One region of the Salinicola sp. JS01 genome, then DNA from elsewhere that is predicted to be linked to it. Evidence: predicted binding sites of a transcription regulator. Region 1 holds the regulator's gene; each other region holds the start of a gene.
The links. Region 1 encodes sigma-54, which starts transcription at its own class of promoters, with help from an activator protein. Its sites were predicted from a motif close to TGGCACNNNNNTTGCTNT; they were not measured.
Positions count from the first base shown of each region.

Region 1 (7,655 bases):
GATGTCGCGGGTCTCCATGATCGGCAACGACATGGCCCTGGACACGGGGATCGGGGTGTGCGGCAAGGAGGGGCAGGGCGTACCCGTGGGGGTGGGCCAGCCGACGCTGAAACTCGACGAGCTGACCGTCGGTGGCACCGCGTCGTGAGTCACGCGCCGCGGTCGCCGGGCGGCCGCGGCGAGCGGCTCACAGCCCCACGGTGTCGCGGATCAGCTGGAACAGCTTGCGCGCGCTGGCCGGCGGCTTGCCGCGCTGGCGCTCGGCGCGGGCGTTGCGGATCAGCTGGCGCAGGGTCTGGCGGTCGACGTGGGGGTGCGCTTCGATGAACGGCTCCAGCGCGCCGTCGTCATCGATCAGGCGGTCGCGCCACTGCTCCAGGCGGTGGAAGGCGGCATTGCGCTGGACCTGCTCCTGGTCGATCGCCTCGAAGGCGGCGCGGATCGCCTCGCGATCCTCCTTGCGCATCACCTTGCCGACGTACTGCATGTGGCGCCGGCGCCCTTCGTGGGAGCGGATGCGCCCGGTCTCTTCCACCGCGGCAATCATCTCGTCGGAGAGCGGCAGCCGCGCGCGCACTGCGGGGTCGAGGGCGATGATGCGTTCGCCCAGCGCCTGCAGTTCCTGCATCTCTTTCTTGAGCTGTGTCTTGCTCGGGGGCGCAGCGTCCTCGAAAGTCATGTCATTACCATTTGCAGCGGGTCGGTGGCGCAGTATACCAGCCGCCGCCCGCTCGCCCAGGCCCGTTGATGCGGTCAGGGCACCATAGATCAGGAGTTTGCCATGAGTCAGGCCTTCGATGCCGCCGAACAGCAGTCACGCCTTGAGGAGCGGGCGTCCCGGGCGCTGGCGCTCGCCGCCGAGCTGGGCGCCGACGCCTGCGAGGTGGGCGCCAGTGTCGATCAGGGGATCGGTGTGGGAGTGCGCCTGGGCGAGACCGAGAGCGTCGAGCTCTCGCGCGACCAGGGCATTGCGGTCACCGTCTATGTCGGCCAGCGTAAGGGTAACGCGTCGTCCTCGGATGCCAGCGATGCCTCGCTGCGGGCGGTGGTCGAGAAGGCGATCGCGATCGCCCGGCATACCGGCGAGGATCCCGCCGCGGGGCTCGCCGATGCCGCGCTGATGGCCACCGAGTTGCCCGATCTCGATCTGCATCACCCCTGGGCCCTGGATACCGATGCCGCGATCGAGCTGGCGCTGCGCTGCGAGCAGGCCGGCCGCGAGCGTGCGGGTATCACCAATTCGGAGGGCGCCAGCCTGTCGTCGACCGAAGCGGTGACGGTCTACGCCAACAGCCACGGTTTTCTGGGCAGCCGCCGCGGTACGCGCCACTCGCTATCGTGTCTGCTGATCGCCGGCAGCGGCGAGCGCATGCAGCGTGACCACGACTTCACCACGGCGCGCCGGGCGAGCGACCTGGCCAGCCCCGAGCAGGTCGGGATCAGCGCCGCCGAGCGTACCCTGCGCCGGCTCGATGCTCGGCGCCCGCGTACCGGCCGCTTCCCGGTGCTGTTCGCCCCGGAGATGGCGCGCGGGCTGGTGGGCAACCTGCTCAACAGCATCGCCGGTGGGGCGCTCTATCGTGAGTCCTCGTTCCTCTGCGATCAGCTCGGCGCGACGCTGTTCCCCGAGTGGTTCTCCCTCGGCGAGCACCCGCGCGAGCGCGGCGGCCTGGCGAGTGCCGCCTTCGATGGCGACGGCGTGGCCACCCGCGACAATGTCTTCATCGATCAGGGGCGTCTGGCCAGTTATATGCTGTCGGCCTACAGCGCTCGCCGCCTCGGCCTGCATACCACCGGCAACGCCGGCGGCGCGCGCAACGTGCGCATCCAGGCGCCGACCACCGAGCTTGCAGCGCTGATGCGTCAGATGGGCACCGGGGTGATGGTCACCGAGATGATGGGCCAGGGGCTCAACCCGGTCACCGGCGACTATTCGCGCGGGGCGGCCGGGTTCTGGGTGGAAAACGGCGAGATTTCGCATCCGGTGGAGGAGTTCACGGTCGCTGGTAACCTGCGCGAGATGTTCGCCGCCCTGCAGGGCGTGGGTGACGACATCGATCGCCGCGGCAGCGTGCACACCGGCAGCTGGCTGGTGGATGGGATGACGCTCGCCGGCCAATAAGAGCGGGGTAGCCAAAGGGGAGTAGGCCCGTGAGCGCGGGCCTGTTGAGCACGGAGATATTGAGCGCGGGGCTATTCGTCCTCGTGGCTATTCGTCCTTGTGGCTATTCGTCCTTGTGGCTATTCGTCCTCGTGGAAGCGGGCGTCGAACAGCGCGGTGATCGCTTCCATCGCCGGTTCCGCGTCGTCACCCTCGGTGACGATCACCAGCGGGGTGCCGCAGGGCGCGGCCAGCATCAGCAGCGACATGATATTGGCGGCATCGGCGATACGGTCGCCGTGGTGCACCGCGACCCGGGCGGTGAACGGCTGACAGCACTGCACCAGCTTGGTCGCGGCGCGGGCATGCAGGCCGCGGCGGTTGGTCAGTCGCAGTTCACGTTCACGCTTGGGCATCACCACCCCGCTCGGCCGGGACGTCATCGGAGAGGGCGGTATGCACCCCGAGCTCGCGATGGCGCAGGCGGATGTCGACGTCATCGTGACGGAAGTGGTGCGCCAGACGCTCGATCAGATAGACCGAGCGGTGATGGCCCCCGGTACAGCCCACCGCGACGGTGAGATAGCTGCGGTGGCTGGCCAGATAGGCCGGCAGCCAGCGGATCAGCCAGGCATGAATATCGCCGGCCATGGCGTGGACATCGGGGTACTGCTCGAGAAAGGTGACGATCTCGTCGTCACGGCCGTCGAACGCGCGCAGGTTCGGGTCCCAGAAGGGGTTGGGCAGGCAGCGCACGTCGAACACCATGTCGGCATCCAGCGGTACGCCGCGCTTGAAGCCGAACGACTCGAAGGTCAACGTGAGGCGCCCGCCGCTGTGGCGCGCCACCTGTTCGCTGATGCGCGCGCGCAGGTCGTGGACCGAGAGGCCGCGGGTGTCGATCACCAGATCGGCGACCCGTCGGATCGGCGCCAGATAGACCTGTTCGTTGTCGATCGCCTCGGCCAGCGTCATGTCATTGCCGCGGGTCAGCGGGTGGCGGCGGCGGGTGGCCGAGTAGCGCTCGAGCAGCACCTTGGCATCGGCGGTGAGATAGACCACCTGGGTATCGATGCCACGCTCGCGCACACCTTCGAGCAGCACCGGAAAGCGCTCCAGCGCCTCCGGCAGGTTGCGTGCGTCGATGCTCACCGCCACGTTGGGCCGCGAGGGCGGCGCGGACCTGAGCTCGTCGATCAGCGGCGCCAGCAGGTTGGCCGGCAGGTTGTCGATGGCGTAGTAACCGAGATCCTCGAGCGCCTGCAGCGCAATGGATTTCCCCGACCCCGAGCGGCCGCTGATGATGACGAGTCGCATGCAGTCCCTATCCGTCTTCGCTGTCCTGGTGATGGCGGATGGCGTCGACCAGCGTGTCGTGGAGCGCGCGCTGCGAGCCGGCCTGACGCAGCTTCTGGCGCACGCTGCCTTGATTCATGATGCCGGCGACCTCGGCCAGCAGCGAAAGATGGGCATCGTCTGCCTCCTCCGGGACCAGCAGCACGAACACCAGATCCACCGGCTCGCCGTCGATGGCATCGAAGTCGATGGCATCCTCGAGGCGCATGAAGCCGGCCAACGGCGTCTTGCAGTGCGGGCTGCGCGCGTGCGGAATGGCGACCCCGTTGCCGATGCCGGTACTGCCCAGGCGCTCGCGCCCTATCAGGCGGCTGAACACCTCCTGACTGTCCAGGCTGGGCGTATTCTGGGCGATGAAGGTGCTGAAGAATTCCAGCAGACGCTTTTTGCTGCCCCCCGTCACACCGTAGAGGGTGCGTTCGGGGGGCAGAATGGTTTCCAGAGTGATCATCGGGGAATTAACGGGCGCCTGCGCCTTGCGCGCGGGCCTGTGCCTTCTCTTTGTGTTTGACCAGCTGGCGATCCAGCTTGTCGGTCAGGGCGTCGATCGCGGCATACATGTCGATATCGCTGGCTTCGGCATGTATGTCGCCGCCCGCTGCGTGTAGCGTGCAAGCCGCTTGCTGACGCTCTTTCTCGATGCTCAACGTCACCTGAACGTTGGTGATGTTGTCGTAGTGGCGCTCCAGACGTGCGAGTTTCTCGTCGACGTAGTCCCGCAGGGCGTCGGTCAGTTCGACGTGATGGCCGGTGACGTTCACTTGCATGGCGCGCTCCTGTTGCGGCTTATGTGGCACCTCTGATTGTAACCCTTTTCTCCGCGCTGCAAAGGGATCGCGGGCGATTGATCGCCGCGGGCTGGCGTGAATTCTAAAAGTCCATTCAAGACAGTCGCTTGCGCTCGCTGGAGGCGGGGATGCCCATGGCCTCGCGATACTTGGCCACGGTGCGCCGGGCGACACTGATGTCGGCCTGCGCCAATAGCTCCACCAGCTTGCTGTCGGAGAGCGGCTTGCGCGGCGACTCCTCGCCGATCAGCTTTTTGAGGCGTGCCCGAATCGCGGTGCTGGAGACGCTGTCGCTCTCACCGCGCTGGCCCACCTGGCTGGAGAAGAAGTACTTGAGCTCGAACACCCCGCGCGGGGTGTGGATGAACTTTTGCGTGGTCACCCGCGAAATGGTGGATTCGTGCATGTCGACGCTGGTAGCGATGTCGGCCAGGATCAGCGGTTTCATCGCCTCTTCGCCGCGCTCGAGGAAGTCGACCTGGCGCGCCATGATCTCGCGACCCACTCGCAGCAGGGTGTCGTTGCGGCTGGAGAGGCTCTTCATCAGCCAGCGTGCCTCCTGCAGGTGCTGGCGCAGGAAGGTGTTGTCGTCGCTCTTGTCGGCGCGCCGGATCAGCGCGGCGTAGTCGGGCTGGATGCGCAGCCGCGGCAGTGCCTCGGCATTGAGTTCGATGCGCCAGCCGTCCTGAGTCAGGCGGGCCACCAGGTCGGGAATCACATAGTCCTGCTGGCCGTGGTCGAAGGCCTGGCCGGGGCGCGGGTCGAGGGTGCGAATGGTGGCGACGACGCGCTCGAGTTCGGCGTCGTCGAGGCGCAGGCGGCGCTTGAGCTGGCGTCGGTCGTCGCCGGCCAGCGCCTCCAGGAACTGGCGCACCAGCCGCTTGGCCTGGGGCAGCAGCGGGGTATCAGCGGGCAGGGCGCCGAGCTGCAGTAGCAGGCATTCGCGCAGGTCGCGGGCGCCCACGCCGGTGGGGTCGAACTGCTGCAGCCGCAGCAGCATGCGTTCGACATCGGCGCTGGTGACCGCCCCCGGGTACTGCTCGCGCAGGCCCGCGGTGAGCTCGTCGAGCGTGCCGTCGAGGTAGCCGTCGGCATTGATGGCATCGATCAGGCACTCGCCGATGAGGCGCTCCTGGGCGTCGAATTCGCCCATGGCGAGCTGCCAGTTGAGATGGTCGTGGAGCGTGGTGTCGGCGGCGTTGCGCTCCAGGTCCGGCCATTCGTCGGCGCCGGCCGGGGCGGCGCTGGGGGCGATGTCCTGGTAGGTATCGCTCCACTCGCTGTCGAGGGCGAGCTCCTCGGGGATGTCGCTGGCCCACTCTGCCTCGGGCGTCTCGCTGACCGCCTGCTCGGCGTACTCTTCGTCCAGCTCGAGCATGGGGTTGGTCTCGAGCGCCTGCTGGATCTCCTGGCGCAGATCGAGCGTCGACAGCTGCAGCAGCTGAATCGCCTGCTGCAGCTGTGGCGTCATCGTCAGTTGGGCGCCGACGCGCAGTTGCAGTGAAGGTTTCATGGACATGGCATGGACACGCAAGGGGGCGGCGGTGGCCGCCGGTCGATAGGATGCCCTTACGTTACTGACTGCCTGCGGGGGATGCAACGCTTTGAGCGCTAACTTTATGCAAGAATTATGCCACGGTGCGTTCGGCTTGGGCGTTCGGCGGCTTCGAGAGGGACCAGTCCGCCGCGCTGGCGCAGCGGGCTGGGAAGTGGGGGAGCGACCTTAGGTTCTGTACGAAAAGTCAGCGAGCGAAGGCGAGACAAGGCGAAAAACGGCGAAAACGCGGAGTTTACGGGATGTAAATGAGCATTTTGAGCCGATTTTTAACGCCGTATTGCCGAGCGCAGGTAGTTTTCTTACAAAGCCTAGAGGCGGAACTCGTGCCCCAGATAGACATCCCGCACCCGCTGATTGTCGAGAATCGCTTCCGGGCGCCCCTCGGCGATGATCTGACCGTCGCCGACGATGTAGGCGTTGTCGCAGATATCCAACGTCTCGCGCACGTTGTGATCGGTGATCAGCACGCCGATCTCGCGATCGCGCAGCTGGCGAATGATGTTCTTGATATCGCCCACCGAGATCGGATCGACCCCGGCGAAGGGTTCGTCGAGCAGCACGAAGGCGGGCTCGGTGGCCAGTGCCCGGGCGATCTCCACCCGGCGCCGCTCGCCGCCGGAGAGCGACATGCCCGGATTGTCGCGGATATGGTCGACGTGGAAATCGCCCAGCAGCTGCTCCAGGCGGTCGCGGCGCCCGGCGCGGTCGAGATCCTTGCGCGTCTCCAGGATGGCCATGATGTTGTCGGCGACACTGAGCTTGCGGAAGATCGAGGCCTCCTGCGGCAGATAGCCGATGCCGGCGCGGGCGCGTTCGTGCATCGGCGCGCGGCTCAGATCGCGATCGTCGATGTGCACGCTGCCGGCGTCGGACTTGACCAGGCCCACGATCATGTAGAAGGAGGTGGTCTTGCCGGCACCGTTGGGGCCGAGCAGGCCGACGATGCTGCCCTGGCGCAGGGTCAGGCTGAAGTCATGGACGACTCGACGCCCCTTGTAGCTCTTGGCCAGGTTGGCGGCCGTTAGCGTTTTCATCGCTTTCTTCCTTGCCTCGCGAAAGGGCGCGTCACTGGGTCTGCTGACGTGGCGTGAGCGTCATGCGCACGCGGCCGTCACCGCTGCCGTCGCCACTGGTGCTGGAGCGGGCGTTGACCCGGCGCGAGTTGAGATAGTACTCGACGTAGGCGCCGTCGAAGGTGTCGCGTGCCTGATGCAGCTCGGCGTTGCCGATCAGCTCCACCCGGCGCTCGGCGGCGTGATAGACGATCTTGTCGCCCCAGCCCTTGACCAAGGCTTCATCGGGTGCAGGCTTCTGCTCCAGATAGGCGCGCTCGCCACCGCCGCCGGTGGCGGTCACCAGGCTCACTTCGCCATTCTTGCCGCGCTTGATCTCGACCCGAGCGGCCTTGAGCTGCATGCTGCCCTGCTGCATGTCGACCTTGCCGGTGTAGACCGCGGTGCCTTGGCGATCGTCGAGTTCGAGCTGGTCGGCGGCGATCTCGATCGGCGCCGCGGCATCGCTCTCCAGCGCCAGGGTGGGCAGGCTGGAGAGTCCCAGTGCGGTCAAGACCAGCAGTTGGCCGAGTTCTCGCCTCATGATCCTTGATCCTTAGGTTGCTGTGGCAGGCGGCCCTGCACGTTGTCGGTCAGGCGCATGCGATTTTCATTGATCCAGGCGTCGAAACGATCGCCGCGCATGGTCTGGTTATGCTGACGCAAGACGGAGGAGGTGTCACTCCAGGCGTGCGCGCTACGGTTGTCGTAGTGAAGCGTCTGGGTCTCCAGGCTCCAGGCGTTGGCCGGTTGCACCAAGCGTGCGTTGCCTTCGAGGGTGAGCAGGTTGCCGTTCTCGG
Region 1 is NZ_CP127244.1:1,336,756-1,344,410, forward strand. Features, by position in the region: gene tldD (metalloprotease TldD) at 1-148, shown strand, start outside; gene yjgA (ribosome biogenesis factor YjgA) at 188-679, opposite strand; gene pmbA (metalloprotease PmbA) at 782-2,122, shown strand; gene QO259_RS06070 (HPr family phosphocarrier protein) at 2,242-2,517, opposite strand; gene rapZ (RNase adapter RapZ) at 2,504-3,418, opposite strand; gene QO259_RS06080 (PTS sugar transporter subunit IIA) at 3,426-3,905, opposite strand; gene hpf (ribosome hibernation-promoting factor, HPF/YfiA family) at 3,916-4,224, opposite strand; gene QO259_RS06090 (RNA polymerase factor sigma-54) at 4,340-5,764, opposite strand; gene lptB (LPS export ABC transporter ATP-binding protein) at 6,112-6,837, opposite strand; gene lptA (lipopolysaccharide transport periplasmic protein LptA) at 6,869-7,399, opposite strand; gene lptC (LPS export ABC transporter periplasmic protein LptC) at 7,396-7,655, opposite strand, start outside.

Region 2 (7,655 bases), 1.5 Mb from region 1:
CCACGGTCAGGTCGATGTCGCGCAGCACGTGGAAGCTGCCATACCACTTGTTGAGATGCTCGATCTGGATCATCGGCTCATCGCTGGAGGCCGAGCCCGCGACCGCTTGCGCTTCACTCATGGCTTGATTCCTGCCTTCATTGTCATTGTCTCGCCCATACCCCGAGCGGCACTCGCCAGCCCGGGGGCGTCATGTTTCAGGCGCTGGCCACTGGCGGGTTCAACGCCGATAGCTGGTATTGAGGCGCCGCTCGATGTACTGGCTGTAGCGCGACATGCTGAAACAGAAGATCCAGAACACCAGCGCCGCGAACACATAGCCCTCGGTGGAGAAGCCCAGCCAGTTGGAGTCGGTGAGCCCGGCACGGATGATCGCCAGCAAATCGAACAGCCCGATGATCAGCACCAGCGAAGTGTCCTTGAACAGCGCAATGAAGGTGTTGACGATCCCCGGGATCACCAGTTTCAGCGCCTGCGGCAGGATGATCAGCCCCATGCGCTGCCAGTAGCCCAGGCCGAGCGCCTGCCCGGCCTCGTTCTGCCCCTTGCCGATCGCCTGCAGCCCGCCGCGCACCACCTCGGCCATGTAGGCGCTCCAGAAGAACATGATGCCGATCAGCGCCCGCAGCAGCTTGTCGAACTCGACGTTGCCGGGCACGAACAGCGGCAGCATCACCGAGGCCATGAACAGCACCGTGATCAGCGGCACGCCGCGCCAGAACTCGATGAAGATGACGCACACGCTCTTGACGAACGGCATCTTGGAGCGCCGCCCCAGGGCCAGGATCACCCCCAGCGGCAGCGACCCGACGATACCCACCGTGGCCACGGTCAGGGTCAGCATCAGGCCGCCCCAGGCACGGGTGGGCACCTCGGGCAGGCCGAAGTGACCGCCCAGCAGCAAAAACCAGGCGATGATCGGGAAGCCGACCAGCGTGAACAGCCCGACCAGACGCTTCTTGGGCAGCCGCGGGATCGCCAGCCACGCCACCAGCACCGCCATCAGCGCGAACACGATGTCTACCCGCCAGCGCTCGGCGGCCGGATAGAAGCCGTAGATGATCGACTCGAAGCGGGCCGAGATGAACACCCAGCAGGCGCCGCTGCCGGTACAGTCCTCACGGGTCGAGCCGAGGAAGTTGGCATCGACCACCGCCCACTTCAGAAACGGCCACAGAATCCACGCCAGCAGGCCGATCACCGCCACCGAGACCACGCTGTTGAGCGGCCCATTGAACAGATTGGCGCGCAGCCAGCCGCTGATCCCGCGGCGCTGATCCGGGGCCTCGCGCGCCTCGATCATCTGAGTGCGAAATGTCGATTCACGCATCTCATCGCTCCTTCAGCAGGGTGCGGGCGTTGTAGAGGTTCATCAGAAACGACACCGTCAGACTGATGACCAGATAGACCGCCATGGTCATGGCGATGATCTCGATCGCCTGCCCGGTCTGGTTGAGCGTGGTGCCGGCAAACACCGCCACCAGATCGGGATAGCCGATCGCCGTGGCCAGCGACGAGTTCTTGATCAGGTTGAGATACTGGCTGGTCATCTGCGGCACGATCACCCGCATCGCCTGCGGAATCACGATCTTGCGCAGGGTGATGGCGCCGGGCAGGCTCAGCGAGCGCGCCGCTTCGGTCTGGCCGTGGGAGACCGAGAGGATGCCGGAGCGCACGATCTCGGCGATGAACGCCGCGGTGTAGATCGACAGCGCCAGCCACAGCGCCACCAGTTCGGGCAGGATATTGATCCCACCGCGGAAGTTGAAACCGCGGAGTTCGGGGAGCGTCCACGCCAGCGGTGAGCCGCTGGCCACGAACACGATCAGCGGCACGCCGATGACGATCGCCGCCCCGATCCAGTAGACCGGCAGCGCCTGGCCGGTGGCCGCCTGACGCCGCTTGGCGAAGCGCGCGAAGAGCAGCGTGGCGACCACCGCGATCAGCAGCGCCCAGAGCGTGGCGGAAAACCCCGCCAGCGGCTGCGGGTCGGGCATCACCACCCCACGCACGTTGAAGAAGAACAGATCGAACAGCGACAGGCTCTCCCGCGGCGAGGGCAGTGCCCGCAGCACGGCGTAGTACCAGAACAGGATCTGCACCAGCAGCGGGATATTGCGGAAGATCTCGACGTAGATGGTGGCCAGACGCGCCAGCAGCCAGTTGGACGACAGCCGGGCGATGCCCACCGCGAAACCGATCAGGGTCGCCGCGACGATGCCCAGGGCGGAGACCAGCAGGGTGTTGAGCAGGCCGACGACGAAGGTGGTGCCATAACTGGAGTCGCTGGTGTAGTCGATCAGTGACTGCGGAATCGAGAAGCCGGCACGCCCCTCGAGGAAGCCGAAGCCGGTCTGGATACCGCGGGCTTCGAGGTTGTTCAAGGTGTTGTGGATAAGATAACCGATGAAGAGCGCCAGGATCAGAAACAGCACGGCCTGGACGATCAGCGCACGAATGGTGGGATTCCGCCACAGCGGCCCCTGCCCTCGGCGAGGTAGCGAGGTGGATGGACGCAGCATGAGAAGTCGGGTCTCTACTCGAGCGGTGAGCGGCAACGGCTCCCGGCGCACAGGCCGGGAGACGACGTCGGGAAACGTCTGCTGGCCGCCCGCCGCAAGCGCCCTATCGGGCACGCGCGGCGGGCGGCTTCACGCACTCAGCGAACCGGCGGCGCGTACTGGATACCGCCCTGGTTCCACAGCGCGTTGATGCCACGCTCGAGACCCATCGGCGAGTCCTTGCCCACGGTGCGATCGAACATCTCGCCGTAGTTGCCCACCATCTTGACGATGTTGTAGGCCCAGTCGTTACCGATGCCCATCTGCTCGCCGAAGTTGCCATCCTTGCCCAGCAGGCGGGCGACATCCGGGTTGGGCGGGTTGTCGCGCATCTGATCGACGTTCTGGCTGGTTACCCCCAGCTCCTCGGCGTCGAGCATCGCGAACAGCGTCCACTTCACGATATCGAACCACTGATCGTCGCCCTGGCGCACTACCGGGCCCAGCGGCTCCTTGGAGATACGCTCGGGCAGAATCTCCACGCTGGAGGGGTCGGCGAGCTGCAGGCGCAGCGCCGCCAGCTGCGAGGAGTCGGAGGTGAGCACGTCACAGCGGCCGCTGTCGAAGCCCTGGGCGGTCTGGTCGGAGGTATCGAAAGCGACCTGCTGGAACTGCATGTCGTTGGCCTTGAAGTAGTCGGCCATGTTGAGTTCGGTGGTGGTGCCGGACTGCACGCAGATCGAGGCCCCATCCAGCTCCTTGGCGCTCTTGATGCCGAGGTCCTTGCGCACCAGGAAGCCCTGGCCGTCGTAGAAGTTGACCCCGGTGAAGTTGAGGCCCAGCGAGTTGTCACGGGTCGCGGTCCAGGTGGTATTGCGCGAGAGCACATCGATCTCGCCGGACTGCAACGCGGTGAAACGCTCCTTAGCGGTCAGCGGCGCGAACACCACCTTGGTCGGGTCGCCCAGCACGGCGGCGGCGATGGCACGGCACACTTCGACATCGATGCCGGTCCACTTGCCGTTCTCGTCGGGGGAGGAGAAACCGGTGAGCCCGGTGCTGACACCGCACTTGAACTCGCCGTTGCTTTTCACGTTGTCCAGGGTGGCAGCCTGAGCCTGCGACGCCGCCAGGGCAGTCAGTGCAGCGGCGGAGAGAAGAGACAGGCTTTTGTTCTTGTGGCGCATGGTGGAATCCACTCCCTTGCGTTGTCATTTGAGTGCATGTCGAAGCATGCCCAGATGAAATTAGCAAAGTCCGTTCCACTTTCGCGCTAGCGCCTGAAAATCCTGGATTCAACGCTCGCCTAGGAGGCTTACGATCTCCACCTGCACTCACCACGTGGCGCAAACTGCGAAAACACGGGCAACATTCTGTTTCAAAAGCGTGCGTGAGATACCGCCGCGCACCAAAAGGAGGCGCCGCACCATGGCGCTAGCGTTGAATCGAGCCACCGGTGGCGAAGACGATGCCACCAATGGATAAGGAAAAAACGATCGACTCGTGGGAAGCCGATGATCGTCGGCCATAGCGTCGGCGGTCGGCCCCGTCGCGACAAAGCATGGACGCGCAAAGCGTGGACGGGAAAAGGCGAAGCGTGCAGGACGACACGGCGCGCAGGAAAAACGCACGCCGGACTCGGGAAGACAAAGGCGAGAGCGAGCGCACGAACGGATGGATAAGTGTACGGACGGATGGGTAAGTGTACGGGCGAGTGAGCAGGTGAAAGATCGCAGCGCCGCGGCCCCCCGGTTCAGGCCGCGCCAGCGCGCCGCCGGGCGAGCCAGGTCGCACCCAGGCCCACCGCCAGCGCGCCCAACGTATTGGCCAGGATATCGGCCCAGTCACCGCCGGCGCGGCCGGGCACCCCCAACTGCAGATACTCGATGAGAATTCCGTAGGCCAGCGCCGCCAGCGCCGACCACCACCAGCGCCGGCTGGCCAGGCCCAGCCACAGGGTCAAACCGGCGTAGCCGAGCAGGTGGTTGAACTTGTCCCACGGCAGGTGCGAGGGCATCTCGGCCGCCGGCGTCAGGCTGCCCCAGGCCACCGCGCCGGCCCAGATCAGCGCGGCCAGTGCCGCCAGGGCCCGCCACGTCGCGAGCCGACGCCCGTTCGCTGGCCGAGTCATCGCGCCCCCTCGGCCAGCGTCGTCGGCAATCCCAGACATGTGCAGAGGCCGGCATCGAGACGTTCGCGCCAGCGTGGGTCATCCTCAAGTCGCGCGTCGTTATCCGGTGCCAGACGCCGACGGTAGCGTCCGATACCGCGGTAGACGGCGTTGCGCAGCGGCGCCGGCACCCAGCGCAGCCACGCCAGTAGCCGCCAGCCTGCTCGCAGCCGGCATCCCAGCCGCCACAGCGCCTCGCTCTCCTCGTAAAGCTCACCGCCGGTGACATAACGGATCGTATCGCAGCGCGCGAGCTCGCGGCCCAAGTGGCGCGCCACGCACTGCCCCAGCGCGCTATCGAGACCGCTCAGCGCCAGCGTCGCACCCGCATCACGCTCATGCGCCAGCAGCCAGCGCACCGCACGTCGGCAGAACGGGCAGTCGGCATCGAACAGCAGCAGGCCGTCGATGCCGCGGGCGCCTGCTTCAGCGGTGATAGGCCGGGCTCGCGGCATGCAAGGCGTCGAAGAAGGCCGTGACGTGATCGGGATTGGTGAACTGGCTGATACCGTGACCCAGGTTGAAGACGTGGCCTGGGCCATGACCGTAGCTGGCCAGCACCCGCTCGACCTCGGCACCGATCCGCTCGGGCGGCGCGAACAGCACGTTGGGGTCGAGATTGCCCTGCAGCGCCACGCGCTCGCCGACCCGCCGCCGCGCATCGCCCAGCTCGGTGGTCCAGTCGAGACCGACGGCATCGCAGCCGCTGTCGGCGATCGACTCCAGCCACTGCCCGCCGTTCTTGGTGAACAGGATCACCGGCACCCGGCGGCCGTCGTGCTCGCGGATCAGCCCACCCACGATGCGCCGCATGTAGGCCAGCGAGAACGCCTCATAGGCCGGGGTCGACAGCGCCCCACCCCAGGTGTCGAAGATCTGCACCACCTGGGCGCCAGCACGGATCTGGGCATTGAGGTAGTCGGTCACCGCGGTGGCGAGCAGGCCCAGCAGGGTGTGCAGCGTCTGCGGGTCGCCGTAGAGCATCGCCTTGATATGGCGGAAATCCTTGCTCGACCCGCCCTCGACCATGTAGGTCGCCAGGGTCCAGGGGCTGCCGGAGAAGCCGATCAGCGGCACCCGGCCATCGAGCTCGCGGCGGATGGTGCGCACCGCATTCATCACGTAGTCGAGATCGTGCTCGGCATCCGGCGCGCTGAGCGCCGCGACCTCGGCAGCGGTGCGCACCGGATGGCGGAACTTGGGCCCCTCGCCGGTCTCGAAATAGAGCCCCAGCCCCATGGCGTCGGGGATGGTGAGAATATCGGAGAACAGGATCGCGGCATCGAGCGGGTAGCGCGCCAGCGGCTGCAGCGTCACCTCGCAGGCCAGGTCGGCGTTGCGGCACAGGTCCATGAAGCTGCCGGCATCGGCGCGGGTGGCGCGGTACTCCGGCAGATAGCGGCCGGCCTGACGCATCATCCAGACCGGCGTGCGGTCCACCGGTTGGCGAGCCAGGGCCCGCAGCAGGCGATCGTTTTGCAGTGTCATAGCGCTCTTCGCACGGGAGATTTGCCTGCAGTGTAACGGATACACGCGCAAGCCTGATATAATGCCGCCCCTCAACGTCCTAGGGGTGAGCCCGCGCCTTACCCGCAGGGCCCGTTTCGCGAGGTCAACGTGTCGATCCGTTTCATCGCCGCATCGCAGCTGCCCACACCCTGGGCGACCTTCACGCTGCACGGCTTCCAGGAAGAGTCCACCGGCAAGGAGCACGTGGTGCTCACGCTCGGCGATGTCACCACGCCGGAGCCGGTGCTGGCTCGCGTCCACTCCGAGTGCCTGACCGGCGATGCCCTGTTCTCGATGCGCTGCGACTGCGGCTACCAGCTGCAGGAAGCGCTCAAGCGCATCGCCGACGAGGGGCGCGGTGCACTGCTCTACCTGCGCCAGGAGGGGCGCGGCATCGGCCTGCTCAACAAGATCCGCGCCTATGCCCTGCAGGACACCGGCGCCGACACCGTGGAGGCCAACGAGCGCCTCGGCTTCGGCGCCGACCAGCGCCGCTACGATATCTGCGTGCCCATGCTCGACCACCTCGGCATCTCCGCGCTGCGCCTGATGACCAACAATCCGCGCAAGGTCGAGGCGCTCAGCCGCGATGGCGTGCGTATTGACGAGCGTCTCGCGATCACCACCGGGCGCAACCCCTTCAACGAGCACTACCTGACCACCAAGGTCGGCAAGCTCGGCCACATGATGGCGCTCGACGACTTCACCCCCGCCAGCGACGTCGACATCGAGCGCGATGCCTGACCCGGCGCCGCCGGGCCTTCCGGCGGCGTCATCGTTGCGTCATCATGACTCGGGAGACTGAACGTCGTCCCGGCGTGCGGGTCCAACCCACGTCTATGCTCACGATCCTGCCACGCATCCCGCAGGAGGCTCAGCCGTCATGCCCGATTCCGCTTCGCGCCCTCTCACGTCTTCTCGATATCCGACATCACACCCCGAGCACGCCTCGCCGTCCCAACCCGCAGAGGAGGAAGAGTACACCCGGCTGGAGGAGTGGCTGCACAGCATCAGCCACGGCATCGGCGCCGCGCTGAGTCTCGCCGGCATGATCGTGCTGATCGTGCTGGCCAGCATCGCCGCCGAGGTCGACCCGTGGAAGATCGTCAGCGTCTCGCTCTACGGCAGCTGCCTGCTGGCGCTCTACACCGCCTCGACGCTCTATCACGGCTTTCGCAGCCAGCGCCTGAAGCGCGCCTTCCAGGCCTTCGATCACTGCGCCATCTATCTGCTCATCGCCGGCACCTACACCCCCTTTTTGCTGGTCAACCTGCGCGGGCCCATGGGCTGGGCGCTGTTCGGCGTGATCTGGGGGCTGGCTCTGGGCGGCATCGCCCTGCGCCTGATCTGGCCGCAGCGCTTCAACCTGCTGCGCGTGTTCATCTACCTGATCATGGGCTGGCTGATCGTGATCGCCTCTGACAGCCTGACCACGCAGCTATCCCCCACCGGCCTCGCGCTGCTGGTCGCCGGCG
Region 2 is NZ_CP127244.1:4,284,321-4,291,975, reverse strand. Features, by position in the region: gene QO259_RS19575 (amino acid ABC transporter ATP-binding protein) at 1-73, opposite strand, end outside; gene QO259_RS19570 (amino acid ABC transporter permease) at 221-1,330, opposite strand; gene QO259_RS19565 (amino acid ABC transporter permease) at 1,332-2,522, opposite strand; gene QO259_RS19560 (amino acid ABC transporter substrate-binding protein) at 2,660-3,688, opposite strand; gene QO259_RS19555 (VanZ family protein) at 4,255-4,632, opposite strand; gene QO259_RS19550 (thiol-disulfide oxidoreductase DCC family protein) at 4,629-5,126, opposite strand; gene hemE (uroporphyrinogen decarboxylase) at 5,098-6,159, opposite strand; gene ribA (GTP cyclohydrolase II) at 6,289-6,924, shown strand; gene trhA (PAQR family membrane homeostasis protein TrhA) at 7,064-7,655, shown strand, end outside.
Region 2: a site for sigma-54 is predicted at 3,749-3,766, ahead of QO259_RS19560 (amino acid ABC transporter substrate-binding protein). Genes of this name have one in related genera too.

Region 3 (7,655 bases), 1.5 Mb from region 1:
CGTTGCCGCGCGTCTCGGCGATCTCCAGATCCAGCGCCGGCCGCGCGATCTCTCCGGCCAGCCAGGGCGACAGCAGCACCCGGTTGTAGGCGGCGGCACGCTCTTCACCGATCAGGGTGATCTGGACATCGAGGAGGCAGCGCGTGCGCAGCGTATTGAGCAGGCGATGTCCGGCCATGCCATTGCCGACGATGATCCAGCGCCGGGGGCCTGTGTTCAGGGGCTCGGCAGGCTGTGCGATCTCTCTCATCTCGTCCTCCCTTGGCGGCGGGTAAGCCCCATACAACGCAAAAAGGCGCCTGATGACGCGAAGGAGAAGCTCCGCGGCATCAGGCGCCTTTGCCTGAATCTGAATGGGCCTGAATCTGGATCGGTTAACACGCAGCGCGACCGCCGTTGGCCGCTGCTGCGTTGATCCAAGCGAAGCGCATGCCAGCGTGCCGATATCACCGCCGATTCAGTGGGTTGATATCAGGGAGGAGAGGGCGGCAGCGGGTCTCGGCAAGCGAGGTTGAGCCTTGACGGTGCAGCGACCGCGTCGACTGCACCATCAGTTGGCATCGGCGTGCGTCAGATCGCGCCGAGTACGCCGGTTGCGCCTCGTCGAGCGGGGTAGGGTATTGATAAAAAGGCAAAAACGTCGAAAAGGCGCGGTTATTGCGGCGTAAACGAGCAGTGGCGCTGTCGCCCGCTGCGGCGGGCATCGACGCTGCCGACACGCGGCCAACGCGAGCCGCACGACCGTGACACAGTATCCGTGGGCTCGAGGCAGGGCACGCGGTACGGGCAACGAGGCCCGACACCAGGCTACGGCTTGGGGTCGGGCCTTTTTTGTGCCCACTGCTGTTGGCGCATCGAGGGAGGAGTCCATGCCGCTATCTCGAACTGCATCTCAACCCACCTCGCAAGCGACGCCCCGAGCCGCTGGCGCCGGCGACGTGATGGGTGAGGGCACCGACACCTGCCCGCCTTTTAAGGGCACCACGACTTGCCCGTCTTCCAATGGCACCACCACTTGCCCGCCTTCCAAGGGCACCACAACTTGCCCTTATTGCGGCGTCGGCTGTGGTGTCGATATCACCTTCAGCGACGGCAAGCCCTCGGCGGTGGCGGGGACGCGCAGCCATCCGGCCAATGGCGGGCGGCTGTGCGTCAAGGGGAGTGCGCTGCACGAGACGCTGGGCCTTGACGGGCGGCTGCTGTATCCGCAGGTGGATGGCCAGCGGGTCGACTGGGACAGCGCGCTCGATACCCTCGCCGAGCGGTTGGCGGCGACCCAGCGCGAGCATGGCCGGCAGTCGGTCGCGGCCTATCTCTCCGGCCAGCTGTTGACCGAGGATTACTACGTCGCCAACAAGCTGTTCAAGGGCTTTTTGGGCACTCCCCACGTGGATACCAATTCGCGGCTGTGCATGGCCTCGGCGGTGAGTGCCTACAAACGCGCCTTCGGGGCCGACGCCGTGCCCTGCTGCTACGCCGATCTGGAGTGTGCCGAGCTGGTGGTACTGGTGGGCGCCAACCCGGCCTGGAATCATCCGGTGTTCTACCAGCGGCTGAAGGCGGCCAAGCAGCGCAATCCGCTGCTGCGGGTGGTGGTGATCGACCCGCGGGTCACCGACAGCTGCGAGATCGCCGATCTCTATCTGGGGATCGCCCCCGGCAGCGATGCGCGTCTGTTCACTGGCCTGCTGGCGTGGATGGCGGCCAGCGGGCGGCTCGACCGCACCTACCTCGCACGCCATACCCAGGGGTTCGAACAGACCCTGTCCGCGGCGCGGGAAGACGATGTCTCGCTCGCGGCCATCGCCGCCGACTGCGATATCGACCCGGAGCGCCTGGAGACCTTCTACTACTGGTTCGCCAGCCAGCTGCACGTGGTCACGCTCTACTCCCAGGGTATCAACCAATCGAGCAGCGGCAGCGACAAGTGCCAAGCGATCATCAACTGCCATCTGGCCGGCGGCAAACTGGGCCTGCCCGGCGCCGGGCCCTTCTCGATCACCGGCCAGCCCAATGCCATGGGTGGGCGCGAGGTCGGCGGTCTGGCCAACCAGCTGGCGGCGCACATGGATTACGACTCGCCCGGGGCGATCGACCGGGTGACCCGTTTCTGGCGCACGCCGGGGCTGACGCCGAGCCTGCCCGAAGGGCCGGGGTTGAAGGCGGTGGCGCTGTTCGAGGCGATCGAGCGCGGCGAGATACAGGCGCTGTGGATCATGGCCACCAACCCGGTGGTCAGTCTGCCGCGGGCCGACCACATCAAGCGCGTTCTGGCCGCCTGCCCGCTGGTGATCGTCTCCGACTGCCTGGCCAACGCCGAGATCCTGGAGGTGGCGGATATCGTGCTGCCGGCCACCGGCTGGTCGGAGAAGGATGGCACCGTGACCAACTCGGAGCGCTGTATCTCGCGCCAGCGCGGGCTGCTGCCGCCACCGGGGGAGGCACGCCACGACTGGTGGGCGCTGAGCCAGGTCGCCGCCCGCCTGGGTTACGCCGAAGCGTTCGCCTACCGCCATCCGGCGCAGATCTTCGCCGAGCATGCCCGGCTCTCGGGGTTCGAGAACGGTGATAGCACTGCGGGCGCGGCAGAGGCCGATAGCCCCTGGCGGGTCTTCGATATCTCGGGTCTGGCCGATCTCGACCGCGAAGGCTACGACGCCCTGGCGCCGATCCAGTGGCCGGTCAACGCAAGCGCTCCGGCGGGCACGCCGCGGCTGTTCGTGGATGGCCGTTTCGCCACGCCCGATGGTCGCGCACGGCTACTGCCGGTGCGCCCCCGCGCCCCGGCACAGGCGCTCACGGCGCGCTATCCCCTGCGTCTCAACACCGGCCGCATCCGCGATCAGTGGCACACCATGACGCGTACGGCCCGTGCGCCACGCTTGATGAATCACCGCGCCGAGCCGTTCGTCGAGATCCACCCGCGGGATGCCGCCGACGCCGGCATCAAGGATCAGCAGCTGGTCGAACTGGCAGCACCCGGTGGGTGCTATCGGGCCCGTGCGCGCCTGGCCAAGGCGCAGCGCCGTGGCGAGCTGTTCGCACCGATGCACTGGAACGCGGCCTTCAGCGGCCGTGCCAAGGTCAATGCGCTGATCCAGGCCCACGTCGACCCGCTCTCCGGGCAGCCCGAATCGAAGCACGGCGCGGTGGCGCTGCGGCCGCTGCCGTTGACCTGGGAGGCGACGCTGCTCGTCGCCGACGATCTGGCGATGAGCATCGACCCGCGCCCCGGCTGTGACTACTGGGCGCGCATTCCGCTCGCCAACGCGCTGCGCTGGCAGCTCGGCGGTGCCCCGGAGAGCGCCGGTCGTGACTGGTTGGCGTGGCTGGCGGCCGAGCTGCCGGTGGCGGTCTCCCAGTGGAGCTGTGACGCCGCCCAGGGGAGGCTGCGCGCCAGCGGTATCGAGGCCGGCCGGCTGCGCTGGTGGCTGCTGGTCGGGCCGCCGGCGTCGCTGCCCGCGCTGCACTGGCTCGAACAGCGCTTCGCCCGCGGGCTTGAGGGCGATGACCGCCGACGTGTCCTGGCCGGCTGCGACAGTGGCGCCGAGGATGACGGCACCATCGTCTGTAGCTGCCATCAGGTCGGCCAGCGGCGCATCGTCGCCGCGATCCGTGCCGGCGATACCAGCGTGGAGGCGCTGGGGGCGCGGCTCGCCTGCGGCACCCAGTGCGGCTCCTGCCAACCCGAATTGAAAGCGCTGATCGAAGAGGAGAGCGCCCATGTCGATGCCTGAACTCAGTATCCACGATTCCCGTTTCGGCGCCCGCTGGGCGCGGCTGTGGCAGCGCGGTCGCCAGTGGCTGAGGCCGGAGACAGCGCGCGGCGTCGACCTTGCCGGCGTCGGTGCCGTTACCCCAACCGCCGGTCCCTACGGGCGTGTCAGCCTGGTCGGCGCCGGCCCTGGCGCCGCGGACCTGTTGACCCTGCGCGCCGCCCGGCGGATCGCCGAGGCCGAGGCGGTGGTCTACGACCGCCTGGTCGGCGACGACGTGCTGGCGCTGCTGCCGGCGGGCTGCGAGCGCTACTACGTGGGCAAGGCGCGTGGCCACCACAGCGTGCCCCAGGCGGAGATCGGCGCGCTGCTGGCGAGACTGGCCGCTGCGGGCAAGCGGGTGGTGCGCTTGAAGGGGGGCGACCCAGGGGTCTTCGGTCGCATGGGCGAGGAGCTGGCGGCAATCGCCACGACCCGAGCCGAGGTCGAGATCGTCCCCGGGCTCACCGCCGCCTCGGCGGCCGTGGCGGCCATGGGTATCCCGCTGACCGACCGCGCCCACGCCCAGCAGCTGCGCTTCGTCACCGCCCAGCTCTGCCGGGAGCAGGGCACGCCGGACTGGGCCGCGCTGGCGCGGCGCGACGAGACGCTGGTGTTCTACATGGGATTGTCCAAGGTGGCGGCGATCTGCCACGGTCTGCGCGCTGCCGGCCTGCCCGATGACTGGCCGATGATGCTGATCAGCCACGCCTCGCTGCCCGAGCAGCAGGCGCTGGTGGGCACCCTGGCGGACATGCCCGCACGGCTGGCCGAGTCGCCCCTGCCGTCGCCCTGTCTGATCGTGGTGGGCAGCGTGGTGGCGATGACCCACACCTCGCCCGCCGCGCCGAGGGTGATGGCGACGCGCGTCGAGTGATCGTGCCGGATACCTGGCCCGTTACGCGGGCCGGGGGACTGGCGATGGTAGCGATGATAGACGTGGTGAAAAGAGCGATACCCACAGCGCGGGCCCGATCGGCCCGCGCTGTGGGGTCTGGCGCACGTGCTCAGTGGGTGGCCAGGGTGTTCGGTGTGTCGTTGGGTGTATGGCCGCGACGGCTGTCGGCCTCGCGGTAGGCCGTGCACGCTTCGTCTTCCGCCGCGGGGCTGAAACGGATCGCCCAGGTCGCCAGTGACACCAGGCTCACCGTGACACCCAGATAGAAAAGCCCCTGCTGATAGGTGAGCGCCTCGCTGCGGAACAGGAAGCCCGCGGCCACCGCGCCGGCGTTGCCGCCGGCCCCGACGATGCCGGCCACCGCGCCCAGGGCGCGCGGGTTGACGAAGGGCACCACGCCGAAGGTGGCGCCCTCGGCCATCTGCACGAACAGGCTGAAGACCAGCATGATGGCGATGGCCACGGCGAGCGTCTGCATCTGGGCAAAGCCCATCAGCGCGATACCCTCGCACAGCATGGCGACGAACAGCCAGCGTACCCGCCCCTTGAGGCCGCTGCCGCGGGCGAACAGATCCGAGAACACGCCGCCCAGGGTGCGTGCGAACAGATTCATCAGTCCGAACAGCCCGGCGATCAGCCCGGCGGTGGCGAGGTCGAGGTCGAACTGATCGAAGAAGTAGATGGCGGCGATGTTGTTGATCGTCAGCTCCACCCCGAAGCAGGCCGCATAGACCACGAACAGCGCCCAGACGCGCACATCCTTGATCGCTGCCATGAAACTCTGGCGGGCGCCGTGGGCCCGATCCGCGGCGGGCAGCTCGCCGCGCGCGCGCAGCTCGCTGAAGTTGCCGTCAGGGGCATCCTGGGTGAAGCGGTAGTAGGCCAGCCCGGTCAAGAAGAGCACGATACCCGGCACCACCATGGCCAGGCGCCAGCCGAGCGTTTCGCTCACCCCCAGCATCAGGATGCCGGAGAACACCAGCGGCATCAGGATCTGGGTGGTGCCGCCGCCGAGATTGCCCCAGCCGGCGGTGGTGGCGTTGGCGGTGCCGACCACGTTGGGCGCGAACATCACGCTGGTGTGGTACTGGGTGATGACGAACGAGGCGCCGATCGCGCCGATCGCCAGGCGCGCGAGCAGGAAACTCTCGAAGCTGTCGGCCAGGCCGATCGACATCACCGGCAGCGAGCCCAGGCAGAGCAGCCAGGTGTAAGCCTTGCGTGGTCCGATACGGTCGCACAGCAGACCGATGGCGAGCCGCACGATCACGGTGATCGCCACCGAGGCGATGATGGTGTTGCCGATCTGGGTCTTGGTCAGCCCCAGGTCGTCACGCACTACTGCCATCAGCGGGGCGATGCCGAACCAGCCGAAGAAGCAGACGTGAAAGGCGAACCAGGAGAGGTGAAAGGCTCGCATGGGCGGGGTCGAGAAGCTGAAGAGTCGAATCCGATTGGCTTTGTGTCGAATGTCCATTGGGGTGAGGTGCTCCGCAGTCGTCGCGCGAATGTCGCGGGGGAGAACGCAAAACGGCGCCCATCATCGATTCATGCCGTGCACGAATCGATGATGGGCGCCGTTGCCCGATCTGTTGCCGACCCTGTCTGGGTCAGTACGCCAGGGGATACCTGAGCGCGAGCCGCCGTTGGCCCGCCATGAGAGACGAAGCAGGCCGGGTGCCAACATGGCGGTAGTCGAGCAAAATCAATCGGCTGACGCCTACGGCTCTAATTTGCCTGGGTGTCTTGGCGGCTTTGCCGGCAGATATTGGTGCAACCGCGCGCGCGCCTGCACCAGGGCAGGCGCGGGGCGGGCCAGGCGCCTTGGCATTACCCCTGCGGGTCGAACATCTCGACCACTTGAATGACGTTGCGCGCCACCTCGATCAGCGGCTTGCTCTGATCCATGGCGGTCTTGCGCAGCAATCGGTAGGCCTGCGCCTCGGAAAGCTGCTGATGGGTCATCAGCAGGCCCTTGGCGCGTTCGATCTCGCGTCGCTCGCGCAGTGCCTGGCGGGTGCTCTCGAGCTCGTCGCCGATACGCTGCAGGCGTGCGTTCTGGGCCTGTACCAGCTCGACCAGCGAGCGGTTGAAGCGCGACTCGATGGTGTCGAGGGTGAGCGCGCCGGTGGGCGCCTGCTGCTGGGTGAACAGCGCCACCGGGCTGGCCCAGAGCAGCGCCTCGGGCAGCGCGTCGAGGCGTGCCGCCGTGTCGGTGGGCTCGGCCTGCTGCAGGCGCTGGTGGCAGCAGGCGCGCAGAGCGTCGAGCAGACGCGTCTCCTCCTCGTGCATGGCGTCGATGCGCTGGGTGGCGACGGCGTACCACTGCTCCCCGGGGTTGTCGAGCGTCCGCGCCAGCGGCGTATCGCTGCAGGCGAGCTCGCGCAGGGCTTCGAAGGTGTCGTGGAGCGGGCCGGACTGGAGCTGCTGCCAGCGGGCCAGGCTGTCGGGGCTGGTGAACTCGGCAAAGGTCGCGAAGCAGCGGTGCTGGCTGCCGATCAGCGTTGCCATGGTGTCACGATGGGGCGCGTCGAAGTGTGCCAGGGTGAAGCCGAGGGCGCCGCAGGCGCGCTCCTGGCCAGCCAGCTCCTTGCCCTGGATGAAATGGAACAGGCTCACCAGCCGACGCATGATGTCTGGGTCGCTGGCGGTATCGGCGGCCTCGAAGATCACCTGCAGCAGATGGCCGATCACCTGGTTGAAGGCGCGAAGGGTATCGTCTGCGCTGAGCTGCTGAGTGGCGATGCGCTGGCGCAGATCGGGCAGCGTATCCAGATCCTGCCACACCGCGGCGACGCTCAGCAGCATACGCACGTCGGCCAGGCCGTGCGGTAGAGCGCCGTCGGTCTCGGGCGCGGTCCACGGCGCCAGGCGCTGCTCCAGCGTGGCCTGGGCGAGCTCGCTGTCGGCCACGCGCTGATCGCGCTGCGCGCCGAAGCGGCTGCCGCCGGAACCGAGGTAGATGATCGAGCTGCCGCGCTCGCGCTGCAGGGCGTGCACGC
Region 3 is NZ_CP127244.1:2,863,087-2,870,741, reverse strand. Features, by position in the region: gene QO259_RS13170 (NAD(P)/FAD-dependent oxidoreductase) at 1-250, opposite strand, end outside; gene QO259_RS13165 (nitrate reductase) at 870-3,737, shown strand; gene cobA (uroporphyrinogen-III C-methyltransferase) at 3,724-4,632, shown strand; gene QO259_RS13155 (NarK family nitrate/nitrite MFS transporter) at 4,763-6,130, opposite strand; gene QO259_RS13150 (nitrate regulatory protein) at 6,484-7,655, opposite strand, start outside.
Region 3: a site for sigma-54 is predicted at 6,319-6,336, ahead of QO259_RS13155 (NarK family nitrate/nitrite MFS transporter). Genes of this name have one in related genera too.